One region of the Robertmurraya mangrovi genome, then DNA from elsewhere that is predicted to be linked to it. Evidence: riboswitches for the same ligand, from Rfam matches in the RefSeq annotation. Region 1 holds a riboswitch; each other region holds the start of a gene.

Region 1 (6,161 bases):
TTATCTTGAAAATAATACAGACAAGGCAATGAAATTCTTATACCAAGCGATAGAGTTAACCAACTCAAAGCGTAAAGACTTTTCCGAAAGGGAAATTGAAATTCTGAATAGCATTGGTCTCATCTTATATGAAAATAAAGACTTTCAAAATGCAAAAATAACTTTAAATTCAGCTTTGGCAAGTTTGGAGAAGCTTCCAAATATAGTAGATGATCGAGTAGTTTTAAAGGTGCTTTTTTCTCTTTCCCAAGTATTATCTGAGTTAGGGAGTTTTGAAGAATCTTTACAATATAGTAAAAAAGGAATCAGCCACTGTATTAACAAGGAACTCCTATATTTGTTCGCTGAATTTCATTATCAAACCGGGGAAAACTATATTAAATTAGAAGAAATTGAAAAGGGTAAAAACTACATAGAGGAATCTATCAAAATATTAAAATTGCAGGGTAATGAAATTTTTGCGCAAATCTTCCAAGAAGAATTGGAAAAATTATTGTCACGGTGTTAGAATAAAATGGAATTATATTAAATTATTAGAAAGGTAGTGTTGTCATATATGAAAAAATTAATTTTCTCAAGTGCTTTAGCTCTTACTATAATTGGTGCAGCTACTTTTACATTCGGATTTGATACGGCAGGTATTCCAGTACAACATGGTAAGGAAAATGTGGTAGAACTAGCAGGTATTCCAGTTCAACATGGACCGCAGTATACAACTCTAGGAATCCCTGTTCAACATTAAAATAATGACAAGAAACAGTGAGGATATTCACTGTTTTTTTAATAGATTTACTTTTCTATCAACATATCAATACAATAGGCCTTCACCAGTAATTAATATTGTGGTGAAGGCCTCAATAGTTTTATATTATATTTTACTTTTTACCCTTACCTTTTCCTTTATCTTTTCCTTTTCCTTTATCCTTACCTCTACCTTTGCCGTTTCCTTTATCTTCGCTACTAACAACAATCTCGATTGCCTTACTGACATTACCCGCTTTATCCTTTGCAGTTACGATTAAATTAGTACCGGCCTTTTGCTTTTTCTTAATACTAACAGAGAATTTTCCATCTTTCTTCGTAGTACCATAGCCAATTCTATTCTTTCCAACATAAATAGAGATTTTTGTATAAGCTTCTGCTTTACCAGTAACCTTTTTATCTGAATTTTTAACTCCGTTTACCACAGGAGCATTAGGAGCGGTAGTATCTCCGTTACTGACTTGAGCTTCCTGTATAATTCTTCCCTCTACCTTAGGGGATACCAAACTATACTTACTTAAATAATCAACCATAACATCATAGTCTACAATGAATAGTTCCTTCATTCGTCCTTCATCTTTAGCCTTTTTAAACATCGTAAATCCGTCTCCGCCATCAGCGGTAAAGGCATTAGTAGCTACTCTGTATATCTTCGTTTTATCAAGAGGTTTAAATCCATCATCTGTTTTAGCTTCAACAGACCAAACTCTGCTGCCAACTGGCTTAGTTAGATCAAACTTATATTTAATCCCAGAAACTTGTAGGAATCGCCCTTCCACTGTTTCTACTCCGCTTACACCATGTTCTAGTGCTTTCCAAAGTTCGTCGCCAGTAAGATCAAGTGTTACTAAAGTATTTTCATATGGTAAAACGGTTTTGACATGACCTAAAGTGATATCTCCTGCCTGGATAGATGAACGTATGCTTCCACCATTTTGAAGAGCAATATGAGTTTTTACAAATTGATTTGCTTTGGCAACCATGGAGTCTGTAATAAGGTTTCCTAAGTTAGTTTCCTTTGTACGTACGTCAGCACGTTCCCCATTTAAAAATACATCCGTTTTTCCGACAATTCTTTTTGTATATTCTTCAAGCTCTGCTTTGTACTCATTTACTTTCGTTTTAACATGTTGATTTTCAGAGTAAGTAGATAGGTCTGCTAGTTGACCATTGTAACCTGTCACAACACCAGTGCTATTAAAGGTTACATCTAAAGAACCAAGGAAATTTAAGTGTTCTCCTGCTTGAACAATAAGGGTTGGCTCTGTTTTGTTAATTACATATGGCTTATCAAGCGTTGTATGAGAGTGACCACCAACAATAATGTCAATTCCGTCAACCAACTGCCCAAGATTAATATCAGGCTTATAACCTAGGTGTGATAATGCAATAATTTTATTAACTCCTACTCTTTTTAATGAGTCTACTGTTAATCTAGCCTTTTGAACGGAATCCTCATAGACAATATCCTTACTAGGGCTAGATAGAATAGAAGTCTCCTCTGTTGTTAACCCAAAGATTCCGACCTTTTCCCCACCGATTGTTTTAATGATGGAAGGATAAATTTTTCCACCTTCCGCAGGATTACCTGTGAAATCTCTATATAAAGGGCTTAAGTATGCATCTTTTGTAACGTTAACGTTTGCTGATACCATCGGGAAATTCATTTGTCTAATAAAATTGGCAAGTGTGACAGAGTCTTTATCAAATTCATGGTTTCCAAATGTCATAGCATCATAACCTAATAAATTCATAAAATATAAATCTGCTAAACCATTGAACTTATTGAAATACAATGTTCCTGAGAAAACGTCTCCAGCATCAACTAGTAATGTGTTTGCTTTTTGACTGCGTAGAGTATTAACAGCGGTAAATAATCGTGGTTGTTGTTCTACACGAGCATGTGTGTCATTAGTATGTAGAATGGTTAAGTTGAAGTTACCTGTTGAAGCGGAAGCCTGTAAATTAGTAGGTACAATAAATGTTACTAATAAGGTAAGTAGGGTGGTGTAAATAAATACATTCAAATTAAACTTTTTCAATTTAATTTCCTCCTTGTCTATTGGAAACAACTATATTCTCTAGCTGATGTTGCCTAGGAGTCTAGTCTATATATTTATATATAGACACTTTCCGTTTAAATACCTCCTTATTAATTTATTTGCAGATGAATCCATTAAAAATATACCACTAGTTTACTTTTTATCCCATAATTTTTAAAAAATCCCTTATATTTAACTATAAATATTTTAGGAATAACATTCTAATTAACCAGTTTATTAGTCAAATTAGTACTCAAGAACATAAAGCTAGTACGATGCCTATTAATGTCAGTAAAAGTAGAATTAGTAGAATATGAATGAGTATGCAAAGTCCTGTAGTGATAAACTAGTTTATTTTGAGACAAAAAAATAATAGATCCTGCCAGTTAACTTATCTGGATAAAAGCAATGATTCTATTAAAAATAGATAGTTTATGAATTTTTTTTGTGCTTTTTTACCCAAATTCTAAAAAATAGAATTAAGCCTATAATTGTTTTCTCGACAAATCCATCAAAAATTCGAAAAATAATTACGCAAATTTTGAAAATATTTGTGGGATTATATGGTAATTTTACGATTTTTCTTTAGCCACAAATCTAGTATTTAGGCTTATAATCATATTGTAAACGTTGTAAAACATGTTAATCATTGGAAGGAGACGTTGAAGCTTATTCTGTATTTGGGCACTTGGAATATGTGGAGTCAGTAGTGCAACCGACCTCCAATATAAAAAATTGGAGGAGATTTAACATGGGTTTAATTTCAGGTAAGGTAGCAAGCGTATTGGTAGCAGGAAGTTTAGCAACAGGAGTAGCAACATACACAGGTACACAACATCTAGACACGATTAAAGAATTTGGTACGACATTGCAAGGTCAAGTTGAAACTCTTTCGGACAAGCTAAACCTAGCAAATGATAATATTGTTTTAGCGGAGAATGAGGCATATCGCAATATTCAATCTGCTAACAAAATTATTAAAAACAAAAATGAGAGAATCAATAATCTTGAGTCACAAGTGCAGCAAGCAAATGCAGATATTGAAAGCCTAAAAACAGCATTAGCTGCAAATGCAGCAGCGGTAGAAGGAAAAGAAGAAGCTGAGGTAAAAGTAGCTAACATTGCAGCTGTAACAGATGAACAAGCTTCTAACAACTTGGAATTAACTATAGGGGTCCAACAAAACCTAGATACGGCGGATTCCCGTACTATAGCTGTTTCAAACCCTAATATGATAGATGTAGTTGTTACATATACATCTAATAAAGGACAAACTGGAACACTTACTGTACCGGCTGGCGATACACTGTATGTTAAAAAGGATAATAGTGGAGAAATGGTGACTTTCACTTATACACTTGGTGAAAAGAATTATAGCTCACATAAATAATATAGATAGATGGAGAGGAGAGACTAGTTGTCTCTCTTTTTATTTTTTTTAAAGATGCTATCTAATCTATGTCATTTAAATAAGAATATTTATAATGGCTAGACGGCTAGGCTTACCTCTTTACCCTAATACATATTGTTAGTAAGTCTTGTTAGTAAGTCTTGGTTTAATACTGATATAAAAGCTCTTTCCCCCTTTATTGATATTTGTGATTTTGTTAACCGTATCGTAAACATATCTCAAGATCTCTTTTTAAACTTTCTCCTTGAGGACATCAGCTGACTGTAAGTCTCAACATCTTTATTTATTATTTCTCATTCATTTTATTGAATTTATACTCTTTCTTAACTAGTGTTTGTGAGAAATTAAGTTCTTGTTTAGGAACTCTCTTTTTTATTGATAGTATAAATATAATATAAAAGTAACTTTATAGAAATTATATTGGAATTATTTAATTCTAGTCATATATTTCATATAATGGAATTATTAAGGTAATCGATTGGCGATAGGTAAATGGCACTCACCAATTAAACTTCACAGGAGGAATAAACAATGAAACCGTTTTTTAGAGGCTTGGTTATTACAATTTTCTTAGTTTGTCATCTTACATTTACTGTTAATGCAGCAAATGATCCAATTGCAAATGACACAGCAAGTGAAGCAGTAACTATTTCATCTGGTAAACCTGTTTACGCCAAAATTGAACATGGAAAAGATGATGATTGGTACAAGTTTGAGATTAAAAAGGAAGGGACAGTTAGGGTCAGCCTTGAAAATCTTCCATTTGATTACGAGGCTTCATTGTTCGATGCGGATTCAAATAATCTATATGTATTAAGAAAAAATTACGACAACGCTGATCAAGCTAGTATGGCGGAATATGAAATATCTGATGCTGGTACCTATTTTATACAAGTAAAAAGTAATGGTTCATATTCTTCTTCTAAAGAATACAAATTAAAAGTGACTTACCCTTCTGATACAACTGTTCATGATAGTAGTTTGGAACCTAATGATACAAAAGAAAATGCTTATTCAGTGAAATCAGGGAAAATTTATAAAGCAACAATTGATTCATCTTTTGATCAAGATGTATATATGTTAGATGTGAAAAAAGCAGGAGAAATAAAGGTTTGGATTGATAATCTACCATATGATTATAGAGTGGTAGTTTATAATGAGCAATTTAGTGAACTGAGAACGAGTCTCTTAACGTCATGGGATCATGTCTCTCATACTGTTAAAGATAAAGGAAGATATTATGTAGTGGTTTACTCACCTAAAAATCAATATTCTGAAGACACAGAGTATCTATTCAAGGCTACATTCCCTGATAAAGTAAGTCATGACAAATCATTTGAGCCTAACGATACACAAGAAACTGCGTACGCACTTACATCGGGAAAACCATTTAATGCAAAGTTAGAATATCAACATGATGTAGATGTATATGAATTAAAGGTGGCAAAAAAGGGACAAGTCCGTGTTAATCTTGAAAACCTACCGTTCTCTTATTCAATGGAACTATACAATGAAAAAGGAAATCAGCTTTCTGGGAGCTTTTCCAAAGGGAAAAATGCAAAGTACATTGACTACAACGTAAATGAAGCTGGATCATATTTTATTCACATTAAATCTTACTTAAAAGAGTATTCGAAAACAAAAAGCTATAAAATTTTAGCTACTTTCCCAACAGCAAAAGTAACACATAATAAAAAGACAATGGAACCTAATGATGTTAGAGAATATGCTGTTTCGTTAAAATCAGGAAAGTCTTTCAAAGGTATCATCAGTACAGTCACAGATGAAGATTACTATAAAATATCGGTGAAAAAAGGAGAAAAAATTTCCGTAACTTTATCCGATTTAGTCTATGATTACAAGTTAACCATTTACGATAAAGATGGTAAGAAACTAAAAGATAAAACAAACTGGGGGAAAAAGCCGGTAGAGCTACTTTATAAAGC
Region 2 (6,161 bases), on a different contig from region 1:
ATCAACAGGTACTTACACAGCTGTTCTTGATAAAGATGGAGAATTACAAGTGGCATTTGCTAGTATGTCTATATATGATTCCATTAATCCTGATTTTGTAGATGAGAAGTGGGGTTACTTTGCTTCTGCAGAACTGGTGATGATAGATACAAACTTCCCAGCAGATGTTTTAGAGAAAATAATCACTCGCTGTGAAATAGAGAATATTCCCGTTTGTATAACAACAGTTTCCACACCGAAAGTAAAGCGACTTCCAGTAAGCTTAAAAGGTGTTAAGTGGCTAATTGCTAACCAAGACGAGGCAGAAGCTCTCGCAGGTTATAAAATTTCCAGTGAAGCTGATTTATTTAAAGCCGCTGAGATCATCATGGAAAAAGGCGTAGAGAAAGTCATTATTACAAGAGGCGATAAAGGGCTAATCTACTATACGAAAGATCTTGGATCAGGGGTTTTAATTCCTCCTAAAGTAGAAGTGGTAGACGTAACAGGTGCTGGAGACTCCTTGGTAGCCGGGATTATGTATGCTTCATTAAAAGGGGTAAATATTGAAAATGCATGTAAAGTTGGAATGACCTGTTCGATCTTAACTTTACAATCAAAAGAAACGGTTAATTCTAACTTGAGTCCAAGTAAAATAGAGGAAACAAATAGTCAATATTTTTAAATAAAATTTCCTTAAAGGAGAATAAATATGTTAAATAATTATCTTGAATATTCTAAAGAGGTTGCTGAAGCAAGAGAAAAAAATCTGCCCGTTGTTGCTCTAGAATCAACGATTATTTCACATGGAATGCCTTATCCACAGAACGTACAAACAGCAAAAGAAGTTGAGGAAATCATTCGCCAAAAGGGAGCGGTACCTGCTACTATCGCTATATTAAATGGAAAGATAAAAATTGGATTGTCTGATGAAGAATTAGAGTTTTTAGCTCAAAGTAAAGAAGTGGAGAAGGCAAGTAGAAGAGACTTACCGTACTTGTTGGCTAACAAGAAAAATGGTGCAACAACTGTTTCTGCTACCATGATTTGTGCAGCATTAGCAGATATTAAAATATTTGTTACAGGTGGAATCGGAGGGGTTCACCGTGAAGCTGAAACGACAATGGATATATCTGCGGACCTTCAAGAATTAGCTCAAACTAATGTGGCCGTTGTTTGTGCAGGTGCAAAATCCATCTTAGATATTGGATTAACACTAGAATATCTTGAAACTCACGGTGTTCCTGTTATCGGATATAAAACAGATTTACTCCCAGCTTTCTATACTCGAACAAGTCCTTTCCATGTAAATTATCGAGTGGAAGATGCAAATGAAACAGCAAAAATGTTAAAAACGAAATGGGACTTAGGTCTAAATGGTGGAGTAGTGATTGCTAATCCAATTCCGGAGAAAGATGCACTAGAGGAATCATTCATTACAAATATTATTGAGCAAGCGTTAGCAGAAGCAAAGGAAAATAATATTGCTGGGAAAAAGGTTACTCCTTTCTTATTAGGAAAAGTGAAAGAACTGACTGAAGGAGCTAGCTTGACAGCCAATATTGCCTTAGTAAAACACAATGCAGAAGTAGGAGCGCAAATCGCAGTAAGCCTAAATAAACAATAAAAATATGTTGGACGAGCCTTAGGAATTAATAAAGGCTCGTTTTTTTTTGTTTACCCTGTTCAATATAGTGTTTTTTTTACATTTAATCGTTCGATAAAATGAACAAAAATAACTGAGTGCCATTCTATTTTATAGATGAAACCAATAAAATAGAATATATAATTCATTATTAAGAACGTTTTGGTGTGTTCTTAGGTCTAAGGAACTGAAGTAAGGAAGGTGTTATTACCTAGAATGAATCTACTTTGATTGCATATTTAGTATAAGAAGATTTGTTGGATGATCCTAAGTTCATTAGGTCGAACACTGATTGATTTGTTTGTGATAAAGGTTCTTTTGTTAACATGCTTTTAAAAACCATGAAGACAGGTGAGGAGAATGTACCGTAAAGATTGCGATAAGTGTCTAAGATCTTCTTATAGTAGTAGTGAGTTTGGTGAGTGGGCCTGTCCGATTTGTGGGAACGATTTAACCAATCATCCGTTCTTTGATGCCATCACTTTTGAAAGGATACATGTGAATATGTCTAGCAAGAAGTTAAAAATGTATAAACAAAAAGACAAGTTTGTCAATGACTAAAGTCCTATATGGAGACAAAGTTCAAAAAAATTATTCGATGAAAAATAGCAAATAAGTCTAAATCCCCCTAGTGACTTTTTGACTTATTTACCTTTATAAAGAATATGATAGCGTAATATTGTATAAAAATGACAAGAATTGTAGAAGAAAGGAGTTCACAAAATATTTATAATTGACAAAAAACCCGCATGATAATGAACCGAACCTAGTAAACTATAAATAGGGAGTAAGGAAGCAAGTCATTAGATACAGAAAAAGGCAAACCTATTGAAAGGTAGGGACGCAAAGTCTCGGGTCTAAGGTAGTTAGAAACTAGCGCTATGATGGCTGGACTGCCTGGAATACGAATCGTATTTTGGGGGGAAAGAATGTGATTGAATCTAGAGTGGTCATCGAGGAACTTGACTTTGAATGGATGCAGCTGATATTAGAGGCTAGGAGGTTAGGGTTACAAAAAGAAGACATTAAAGAATTTCTAAGTCAAAATGGCATGAAGGAAATGACTATTGAGAATCGCTAAAGCTATAGACAGATGAATATTGTTAAAGCTAAGTGTTTCTTAAAAGGGATATTTCTTTTGAGAAATGCTTTTTTGTTTAGGCTCTTTTCTAAAACTTTGTTGCTTCTCACATATATAATTTTGCCTATAATATATCATGCTTTATTGGGCTTAAAAGGTTATCAGTTTTAGAAAAAGCCTTACCATCTAAATTTGTAGCACTCTTTAACTATTAAGGGTAAAAATCGGCTTTTGGATTTTTACAAATAACAATAATCATTACGAATACAGCCTTTGTTTGAAAAAAATAAAAACCTGCCAAGACAGGTTCAATACATAGTATATCATTATTTCACATTTATTTACTTTGATTGGCTCTCCATTTATTAAACTCAAGGTATTCACGAAATTGATCCTTTGATACCCCGGAATCCATTGCCTCTTTTACAATTTTAAGCCACTCAGAATCTAACTCATCCTTGTTTGGCTGTTCATGGATTAAATGGTCCACAGGTACATGTAAGACAGCAGAAATTTTTTCTAGAAATTGTATAGAAGGATTTCTTTGTAAGTTACGTTCTAATGAACTTAAATAAGACTTTGCGACCCCAGCTTGCTCAGCTAATTCTGATAGGGATAGTTTTCTTTCTTGGCGAAGTTTCTTAACGCGATCACCGATCATAAAGTCTCACACACCTTTGTCTATATATAATTTAATCATATCAAATAAATTCAAATAGTTCCATATTTAGAACAGATTGTTCTATGTGATTTTATAACTATTTTATCACAAATGTTAACTATTTATATTACTAGTTTACAAAAAGTAGTGAATTACATTTATAGGTAAGTCTGGTGTTAATAGAAATGTTATAATTAATTAACAGAATATTTTGTTAATGTTTTTATTTTATTAAAAGGGTGATGAACGATGAACTTTTATAACGAAGATCCTAATTTGAAATTTATTCTTAAACAATATTTAGATGAGTCCTTTTTTGAATGGGCAGACAAAGAGTTAGACCAGTTTGGAGAACTTTGTGGAACGGAGATTGATGAGAGGGCAGCCCACACGGACCGAGAAGGGCAACCTAAGCTGATTAAGTATGATCAGATGGGAAATGATATTTCTCATGTGTGGGTGAACGAGGGTTACAAGAAAACGGTTGAGCAAACCTATCACGCTGGAATTGTTGGTTATGTACATAAGGAAATTCCTGAATTAGGTCATAAAGGGAACTACATTTATTCCTATGCACAAGGATATTTGTTATCTCAAACCGAACCCGGATTTTATTGTCCTGTAACCTTAACAATGGCTACAGCCTATTTGATTGATCATTATGCAGATGAAGAGCTTAAATCAAAATATTTACCGCATGTTGTTTCAACGGGTGATGTTGAGTTGTTTGAAGGAGCAACCTTTTTAACGGAACGTCAAGGGGGATCTGACGTAGGGGCAAATGAGGTAAAAGCGGTATTAGAAAATGGACAATATCGTATTTATGGTGAGAAATATTTTGCCTCAAATGCAGGGCAATGCGGGGTGGCAATGGTTTTAGCTAGAATGGAAGGTGCCCCTCCTGGAACAAAAGGATTAAGTTTATTTTTAGTTCCATGGCGTAAAGATAACGGGGAATTAAATCATCTAGAAATTAGAAGATTAAAAGATAAGCTCGGAGTAAGGGCCGTTCCATCTGCAGAAGTTGTTTTTAACGGGGCAGAAGCATTTGTAGTTGGAGATTCAAGTAGAGGCTTTTACTATATGATGGAAGCTCTAAACTTATCTCGCGTTTGTAATGCAATTGCATCGATAGGAATTATGCAGAGGGCATTTCTTGAAGCTAAAAAATATGCTTTTACACGTCATACATTTGGTCAGTACTTAGCAGAATTTCCTATGATAAAGGAAAGTTTAGTAAAACTAGCTGCAAAGCAAGAGGTAGAGACATCTGCTGTTTTTTCTCTAGTTGCCATGTTTGATCAAATGGTCGGGGATGATTCGGCTATCTCAGAAAAAGATAGAGCCATGAACAGACTACTAATTGCCTTGTTAAAGATGGAATCAGCAGAGCAAGCTATACACTTCTCACATGAAGCAATTGAAATGCACGGTGGAAATGGTTATATTGAGGATTTCGTAACTCCAAGACTGTTAAGAGATGCCCAAGTGTTAACGGTATGGGAAGGGACAGCTAATATATTAGGTTTAGAGGTTTTTAGGTTAATAAAAAAATACAAAGTTCACGAATGGTTTTTACAAACGGTCTTAAAAGAACTTGAAGCTCTTCCTGAAACATTAGTTAAACATACAGAACCTATATACAAAGGGATTGAAAGCTTAAAAGAATTATTAGTGTTCTTGTCAAAAGGGGACGTGGATATCCAGACATACCATAGCAAACGTGTTGCAAAATTAATGACAAAGATATACGAGAGTGTTGTTGCTTTAAAAGATGCGGCTATTGGTGGGGATAGAAAATTAATCATAGCTCGAGTGTTTTTAAATCAAACATGGGGATTAAATGAATATATGGATGAGGAGTTAATTTCCCTTAAACATTTTGAAGAAATAATGGGGTGTAAGGTACCTGTCAGCTAAATAAAAAATCAAGGCTGAGGTGATTTTTTAAGCCACAGCTTTTTATTTAAATTCTACATATTTTGCATGGATAGATTAATATAATTCTAATAAGCATGGGGTTTTATTAAAATTTAATCAAACGTTTGATTAACTATAAATCCTCTCACTTCAACAAAATTTGACATCGGTTGTTCAATGAAAAGTGAATTCAAAATTTTGATATTCCTCTTTTACAACGATAATATTAAGGAAGACGAAATGAAAACTTATTGCATATATTGTTTAAAGGAGAGGCAGGGAAAAGAATGATTGTTTTGAAATCACAAAGGGAAATTGAAATGATGAAAAAGGCAGGAGAGTTATTGGCATCCTGTCATAAAGAAATTGCGAAACTTATAAAGCCGGGTATTACAACCCTAGAGATTGATGAATTTGTGGATGCATACTTAAAAGAACATGGAGCAACTCCAGAACAAAAGGGATATAAAGGGTATGAATATGCAACCTGTGCTAGTATAAATGATGAAATCTGCCATGGGTTTCCAAGGAAAGAGCCTTTAAAAGAAGGCGATATTGTTACCATTGATATGGTGGTTAACCTAAATGGTGCGTTAGCAGATTCTGCTTGGTCATATGCAGTGGGAGAAGTTTCCGATGAAGCAAAACGCCTATTGGAAGTGACAAAAGAATCTCTATACAAAGGAATTGAGGCTTCTCAAATTGGGAATCGAATCGGTGACATCGGTCATGCGATACAGACATATGCGGAAGCAGAAGGATTTTCGGTTGTTAGAGACTTTGTCGGTCATGGAATTGGTGCAACCATTCATGAGAGCCCTAACGTTCCTCACTATGGATTGCCTGGCAAAGGTCCTAGAATCAAAGAAGGCATG
Region 3 (6,161 bases), on a different contig from region 1:
CTCGCTATGACATACGGATCTCCTAATTCAGCCGTTAACTCTTCCACACTTTTCCCATTGGCTAAACCTATTTGAAAGTGTTCCTCATAATCGTATAGCATTTCCCGTCGATCACTTTCTGGAACTTTACTTAACAGTGTCTCAAGTCTTTTTAAAAATTCATTATTCATGATGAAGTCCCTCCTCAATAAATTGATTTACTGCATTAGAGAATTGCTTCCAATCATCTACTAAATCTTTCATATATTCGTTGCCTTTATCTGTAATTGAATAATATTTTCTAGGAGGTCCTTCAGTAGATTCTGCTAAATAAGTTGTAAAGTAATCCTCTTTTGTTAACCTTCTTAATAACGGATAAAGTGTTCCTTCAGCCACCTCAATCTTATTCGAGATATTTTGAGCTAATTCATATCCATACTGATCTTTTTTTGAAATCAGAATTAACACACACAACTCGAGAACACCTTTTTTAAATTGCACATTCAAGGAATACACATCCTCTACTCTGTTTTAATCACTATTAGATATTAATCAATAGCCACTAATACTTAGTAATATTTTCCACAGCTACTATAATAATATACAGTAGTGAACATTGCAAGGTAGTAGATAATAAATTTTGGTAATTTTATTATTTATTGCCAAAAAAAGAGCCAGACCGTATCCGGCCTGACGTTTACTGCTTCATTGCCATCCAACTATCTACATAGTGAATCGCAAACGATACATTTCTAACTTTAGAGTAAGCTGATTGAACAAGCTGTAACTGATTAAACATATATGCTTGCCCCTCTTCATAAAAGCTCACATATTGAGCTTCATAGGATTGTCCTGTTTCAACTCCGATGATGATAGCTTTTCCTAGTTTATTTGCTAGGTTCACTTCGTTTTTTACTAACTCAATAATTCCATTTGGACCTACTGCTTGATCTCTATAGGCCATAATTGAGATATAATGAACATTTCGAATGACCCAGCTCGCTAAGTCCCCTTTGCCGTAAGAATTATTGTACATTTTTTCATCAAACCAAAAGGGGATATCTGCTCCAAGAGGTAATTTTAATTGCCCCGAATAGACCTTGGCATTAGAAAGCATTTTTTGATAAGCCAGTACTGAGTTATCATAATCCGAGTTCCAACTAGAATGTAAATATGGTTCAACATCAAGATGAACACCGGAAAAACGTTCTTGTGGTAAAGCTTGTCTTTGATAAGCACGAAGCCAGTCAAACATGCTTTTTAAATGTTGTCCACCATTTGGTGAGACCCAATCAGGTGCCCCATCTAATGCATGAACTTTTATATATTTTCTAGAAGCTTTGCTTATAAACTGTTTATAGGCGGATACGGGAATTTGTGAGTTGACTTGTAGGTATACTTGTTTCACATTTTGCTTTTCTAAAAAGCTAAGTATTTCATCACCTTTAGTCTGGATTTTAGCTGTATCCCATAGCCATGTTGAGAGTGGTGCCCTAACGTTTGCTTCTGCTTTTGAAGGTATGGTTGATAGCATTAATCCAAGTCCTAATAAGAAAATGAGGCTAAGTTTGTTGATTCTACTGTTCATGTTGTCTACTCCTCCATTGATGCCAAGACATCCTTTGAAGGAGTCCGGCAGCTTGGCAACCATGCAAGCAACATTGCTCGTTTAGGCCCATAGCTTTGCGTCCTTGCTTTTCAACAAGTTTGCCTTTTTCGGTTATTTTTTCTAATTATAGCTGATTATGGACCTATTTAACATGGACAAAACGTGAATTTGGATATCCATTATATGGGTTAAAAGTAAGTTATTAGGGCGAAATTGATAAGTAAAAAGTTACCAACCTTTCTATTTCTAAAAGACTTAATTATGTTGCCCGTTCCTTTCCGCTCCAGGCACTTGCTTTCCGCAGGGAGAGATGGGAGCCTCCTCGGCGTTACCGCCTGTGGGGTCTCCCATTCTCTCTATTTCCTGCTGGAGTCAAGTGCCTTCCGCTACAATCAACTCAGGTGTTCTAATGTAGTTAAGATTAAAATCTTAAGAAAATGGCCCTAAAAATATAACCATATAGTAAATAAAATATCCCCTCCAATTATGAGGGGATAAAAATAACGATCCTATTTCCCTACTGGTTTGTTAGGGATGATTTCATCTTTTTCTGTTGTTGAGAATTCAACTAGTTCTGAGCTAGTTTTTCCTCGTTTTTTGTTATTGTTCCTTTGTGCGTTAGCATTTCCAAGTTTGGTTCTTCCCATGTACCTCGTCTCCTTTTTGGATACTTCAATGGTAGTATGGGTTACCGAGAATCGCCTTATACAATATTGCTATAGACCAGATTTTAACTTATAACTCAGGTGGTTTACGGTGGTTGGTCCCTTGTTCAAATGCATATCCTAGCTCGATTAACTTTCCTTCACTAAAAGCATGGCTAGTAAAAGTAATTCCCACTGGCTCTCCTTCTTCTGTATAACCAGCTGGGACGGTGATGGATGGATATCCAGCTTTTGCTGGGATACCAGCACCAAAGTTATTAGGGAACAAAATTGCATCCAACTGGTGTTCTGCTAATACAAAATCAATTCCTTGTTCAGTGGAATGGTATATATCTTGTTCTAAAGCCTGAAGATATTTTTCCTCTGTCAAGGTTCCAGATGTAGCTTCCGCTTCTTCTAATATTTTTTGGCCATACTTTAAAGTTCGCTCACTGTTTTGATTATTAAAGTCAATGACATCTTTAAGCGTGCGTACACGGACGTACGACGGAAGGCCCTTAAGGTATGCATTAAGATCAGACTTGAATTCATACCCAAGTACATCATAGCTCCACTCATATTTGGTGGAAGGAATCACTATATTTTCAATAACGTCAGCACCAAGTTCTTTAAGCTTCTCAATGGCTTGCTCCAACACTACCTTCTGTCCATCTTTTAAGTAGTCAAAATACGTTTCTCTTGCTATTCCTACACGTGCCCCTTTTAATCCTTCAGGGTTTAAAAACTGAGTAAAGTCTACATTGACTAATTTCGCATTCGTTAATGTAATCGGATCTCTATCGTCATGAGCCGTTAAGACATTCAGTAAGTAAGCTGCATCTTTTACCGTTCTTGTCATTGGTCCAGCCGTGTCTTGGCTATGAGCAATAGGAATGATCCCTCTTCTGCTTACTAAACCGACTGTCGGTTTAATTCCGACTAAGGAATTTTGACTTGCAGGACTTAAAATCGAACCTGAAGTTTCCGTACCTACTGCAACGGTAGCGAGGTTTGCCGCAATCGACGCACCGGAACCTGCACTTGACCCACCTACATCAAATTTCCCTTGTCCATACGGGTTTAAGACTTGTCCGCCCCTAGAGCTATAACCGCTAGGCATTCCTTCAGTCATAAAATTAGCCCATTCTGTCATATTCGTTTTCCCTAGAATAATGGCCCCTGCCTCGCGAAGTAAGCTAGCAACATGCGAATCTTCAAGGGCATAAGAGTTCTCAAGAGCAAGAGAACCTGCACTAGTATGCATGTGATCAGCTGTATCTATGTTATCTTTTACTAGCACCGGTATTCCGTGAAGAGGGCCTCTTGGACCTTTTGTTTTTCTTTCTGCATCAAGAGCTGCTGCAATGTGTAGTGCTTCTGGATTTACTTCTAAGATAGAATTAATTTTGTCTTTATCATACTGGCCAATTCGATATAGATACATTAACACTAGATCTTTTGATGATATTTCACCATTAGCTAGTTTCTCTTGAATTTCATCTATTGTTGCTTCAACTAGCCATTCATCATGTAATTTCTTTAGGCGTGAGTTTTCCATAGTAAAAGTGTTCCCCTTCATCTTGTGATGCTTTATTTATAAAATATTCTAGCAATTCCGTCAAATAAAAAATACTGGATACCTACTCAAAGCTAGAAAAGGACATCCTTATTATATGGATGCCCTCTAATATACTTATTAACGGGATAAGATGGTTCTCACTTCTTCAAGTGTTGGAAGAGCTGTCATAGCACCTTTCGTTGAAGCAGCTAAAGCCCCTGAAACACTGGCAAAGCGACCTAGCTCTTTCATTTCCTCTAGACTCCAATCCTCTAAACCTTTTTCTCGCTCATGAAGACAATAAAGCATCCCAGAAACAAATGCGTCTCCCGCACCCGTTGTGTCCACAGCCTCCACCTTCATAGCGGAAACCTCCACTTTACCCGCTTGCGTTACTAGAACACTTCCCTCTGCCCCTAAGGTAATGGCAATAAAGGGAATATGATAAGGAGCCAGCTTTTCAATTCCCTTGTCAATTTCTTTCTCACCTGTTAAAAATTCTAGCTCTTCTTCAGAAATCTTTAAAATATCTGCCTCAGATAGAAGCTCCATAATACTCTCTTTGGCCTGTTCTTCACTTTCCCATAATCCCAATCTCAGGTTCGGGTCATATGAAATGAGCACACCGTTCTTCTTGGCAAGTTCTATAGCTTTTAGCGTAGCGGACTTAGATGGTTCATGAATGAGCGAAATGGAACCAAAATGCAGAATTCGAGCAGAGTTGAAATCACTTTCTTTTATATCACCCGTGGATAAAAAGGTATCTGCACTTGGGTTAATGTAAAAGTCAAAGCTTCTTTCCCCGCCTTCACCAAGGGTAACGAATACAACTCCTGTTCTAGCTTCCTCACTCATGGCCATTGTCGTTGTATTTACTCCATAACCTTCTAACGTTTCTTTTAAAAATTTGCCGAGAATATCTTGTCCAACTTTCCCTAAAAATGCTGAAGGCAGTCCTAGTCTGGCCACTCCTACTGAAACATTCGCAGGTGCTCCTCCAGGACTTTTTTGATAGACAAGGTTTGTTTCATCCATTGGGATAAAATCAATTAATGCCTCTCCTAGACTAATTACTCCACTTTTCATATTGATTCACCTCGAATTTTTTTCTAACAGGCAGACTGTAAAAATTTATGTACATTAAACGGAACTAATAGCAAATAGACCCCAGGAAAAGAGACCCCCAAGGTCCATTGAGCACGTATTTCATTATTTATCAAACATGATTTAAGCTTGGCTATCCTCTATTTGACCTTTATAAAACCTCTTCTTCTGAGGTTCCACATTTATCTCACGGCAGTACTTCTTTAGTTCTCTTTCTTCACGCTCAGTCACTAATGAAATAACAGTTCCCTCTGCACCAAAACGGCCTGTTCTTCCTGAGCGATGAACGTACTGAGAAAGGTCCTTTGGAAAATCATAATGGACAACATGTGTAACACCTTTAATATCTAACCCTCTAGCTGCAACGTCTGTTGCTAGGAGCATATTTGTCTTTCCTGTTCTAAAGTCTTTAAGTGCATTTTTTCTTTTATCTTTATTTAAATCACTATGAAGAAGCGATGCATGAATGTCACTAAAGGCAAGCTTTTCATGAGTAACAGTTAAGCTCCCAATATCTTTAATAAACACTAATGCCTTGACTCCCTCAAGACGGGAAATCTTCTCTAGTAATTTAATTTTTTCTCTTTGCTCAGCAGGAAAATAAATATGACCCACAGCTGCTGATTGTATGGTTTCATCCTTCTCAATTTTAATCACTTCGGCATCAGATGTTAGTTCTCTTGCTATTTTTACAGCATGGTCTGTCAAAGTGGCTGAGAATAAAACTACTTGCCTGTCAGCAAGGGATGACTTTATAATCTCTTTAATAGTTGGCAAGTGCTCCGGAGTTAATAACTGGTCTCCTTCATCCAACACAATTGTTTTTACTTCGTGCATTTTAATCTTCTTTTGCTTTATCAGTTCTAGCGTTCTACCAGGAGTCCCGATAATAATCTGAGGACTTTTCTTTAATTTCTCCAGCTGTCTCTTAACATTAGCTCCTCCGATGAATGAAGCGGCACGGATACCACTTCCCTCTCCCCACTTTTGTACCTCTGATAAAATTTGCATCACTAGTTCTTGTGAGGAAGCTTGGATGACTGCTTGAACCGTTCTCTTCTCTGGGTCAATTTTATTTAAAATAGGTAATAAATAGGCTAGAGTTTTACCTGTTCCTGTTGGAGATTCAGCAATAACATCTTTCCCTTTAGAAATGACAGGGATTGCAGCTGCTTGAATCGAAGTAGGCTGCCCGAATCCTTCTTTTTCCCATACCGCTTGTATAAACGGCTTTACTTCATTTAATATAGCCACACTCATAAAAGTA

The links. Region 1 has a riboswitch for cyclic di-GMP ahead of SM124_RS09000 (hypothetical protein). Riboswitches for the same ligand answer to the same signal wherever they lie in the genome.
Region 2: it holds a riboswitch for cyclic di-GMP, as region 1 does, so the genes downstream of both, SM124_RS17530 (anti-repressor SinI family protein) here and SM124_RS09000 (hypothetical protein) in region 1, are expected to answer to the same signal.
Region 3: it holds a riboswitch for cyclic di-GMP, as region 1 does, so the genes downstream of both, SM124_RS20085 (amidase) here and SM124_RS09000 (hypothetical protein) in region 1, are expected to answer to the same signal.

Annotation. Positions count from the first base shown of each region.
Region 1 covers NZ_JAXOFX010000004.1:274,988-281,148, forward strand. Annotated here, with positions in the region: gene SM124_RS08985 (helix-turn-helix domain-containing protein) at 1-508, shown strand, start outside; gene SM124_RS08990 (hypothetical protein) at 557-742, shown strand; gene SM124_RS08995 (5'-nucleotidase C-terminal domain-containing protein) at 876-2,804, opposite strand; cyclic di-GMP riboswitch class II at 3,451-3,533, shown strand; gene SM124_RS09000 (hypothetical protein) at 3,556-4,194, shown strand; gene SM124_RS09005 (pre-peptidase C-terminal domain-containing protein) at 4,747-6,161, shown strand, end outside.
Region 2 covers NZ_JAXOFX010000014.1:30,684-36,844, forward strand. Annotated here, with positions in the region: gene SM124_RS17515 (carbohydrate kinase) at 1-664, shown strand, start outside; gene SM124_RS17520 (pseudouridine-5'-phosphate glycosidase) at 692-1,606, shown strand; gene SM124_RS17525 (hypothetical protein) at 1,985-2,185, shown strand; cyclic di-GMP riboswitch class I at 2,433-2,525, shown strand; gene SM124_RS17530 (anti-repressor SinI family protein) at 2,556-2,705, shown strand; gene SM124_RS17535 (helix-turn-helix domain-containing protein) at 3,043-3,366, opposite strand; gene SM124_RS17540 (acyl-CoA dehydrogenase family protein) at 3,616-5,286, shown strand; gene map (type I methionyl aminopeptidase) at 5,574-6,161, shown strand, end outside.
Region 3 covers NZ_JAXOFX010000019.1:18,538-24,698, forward strand. Annotated here, with positions in the region: gene SM124_RS20075 (HAAS signaling domain-containing protein) at 1-170, opposite strand, end outside; gene SM124_RS20080 (PadR family transcriptional regulator) at 163-486, opposite strand; gene SM124_RS20085 (amidase) at 677-1,567, opposite strand; cyclic di-GMP riboswitch class I at 1,611-1,701, opposite strand; gene ypzF (protein YpzF) at 2,098-2,235, opposite strand; gene SM124_RS20095 (amidase family protein) at 2,324-3,790, opposite strand; gene SM124_RS20100 (carbohydrate kinase family protein) at 3,929-4,876, opposite strand; gene SM124_RS20105 (DEAD/DEAH box helicase) at 5,018-6,154, opposite strand.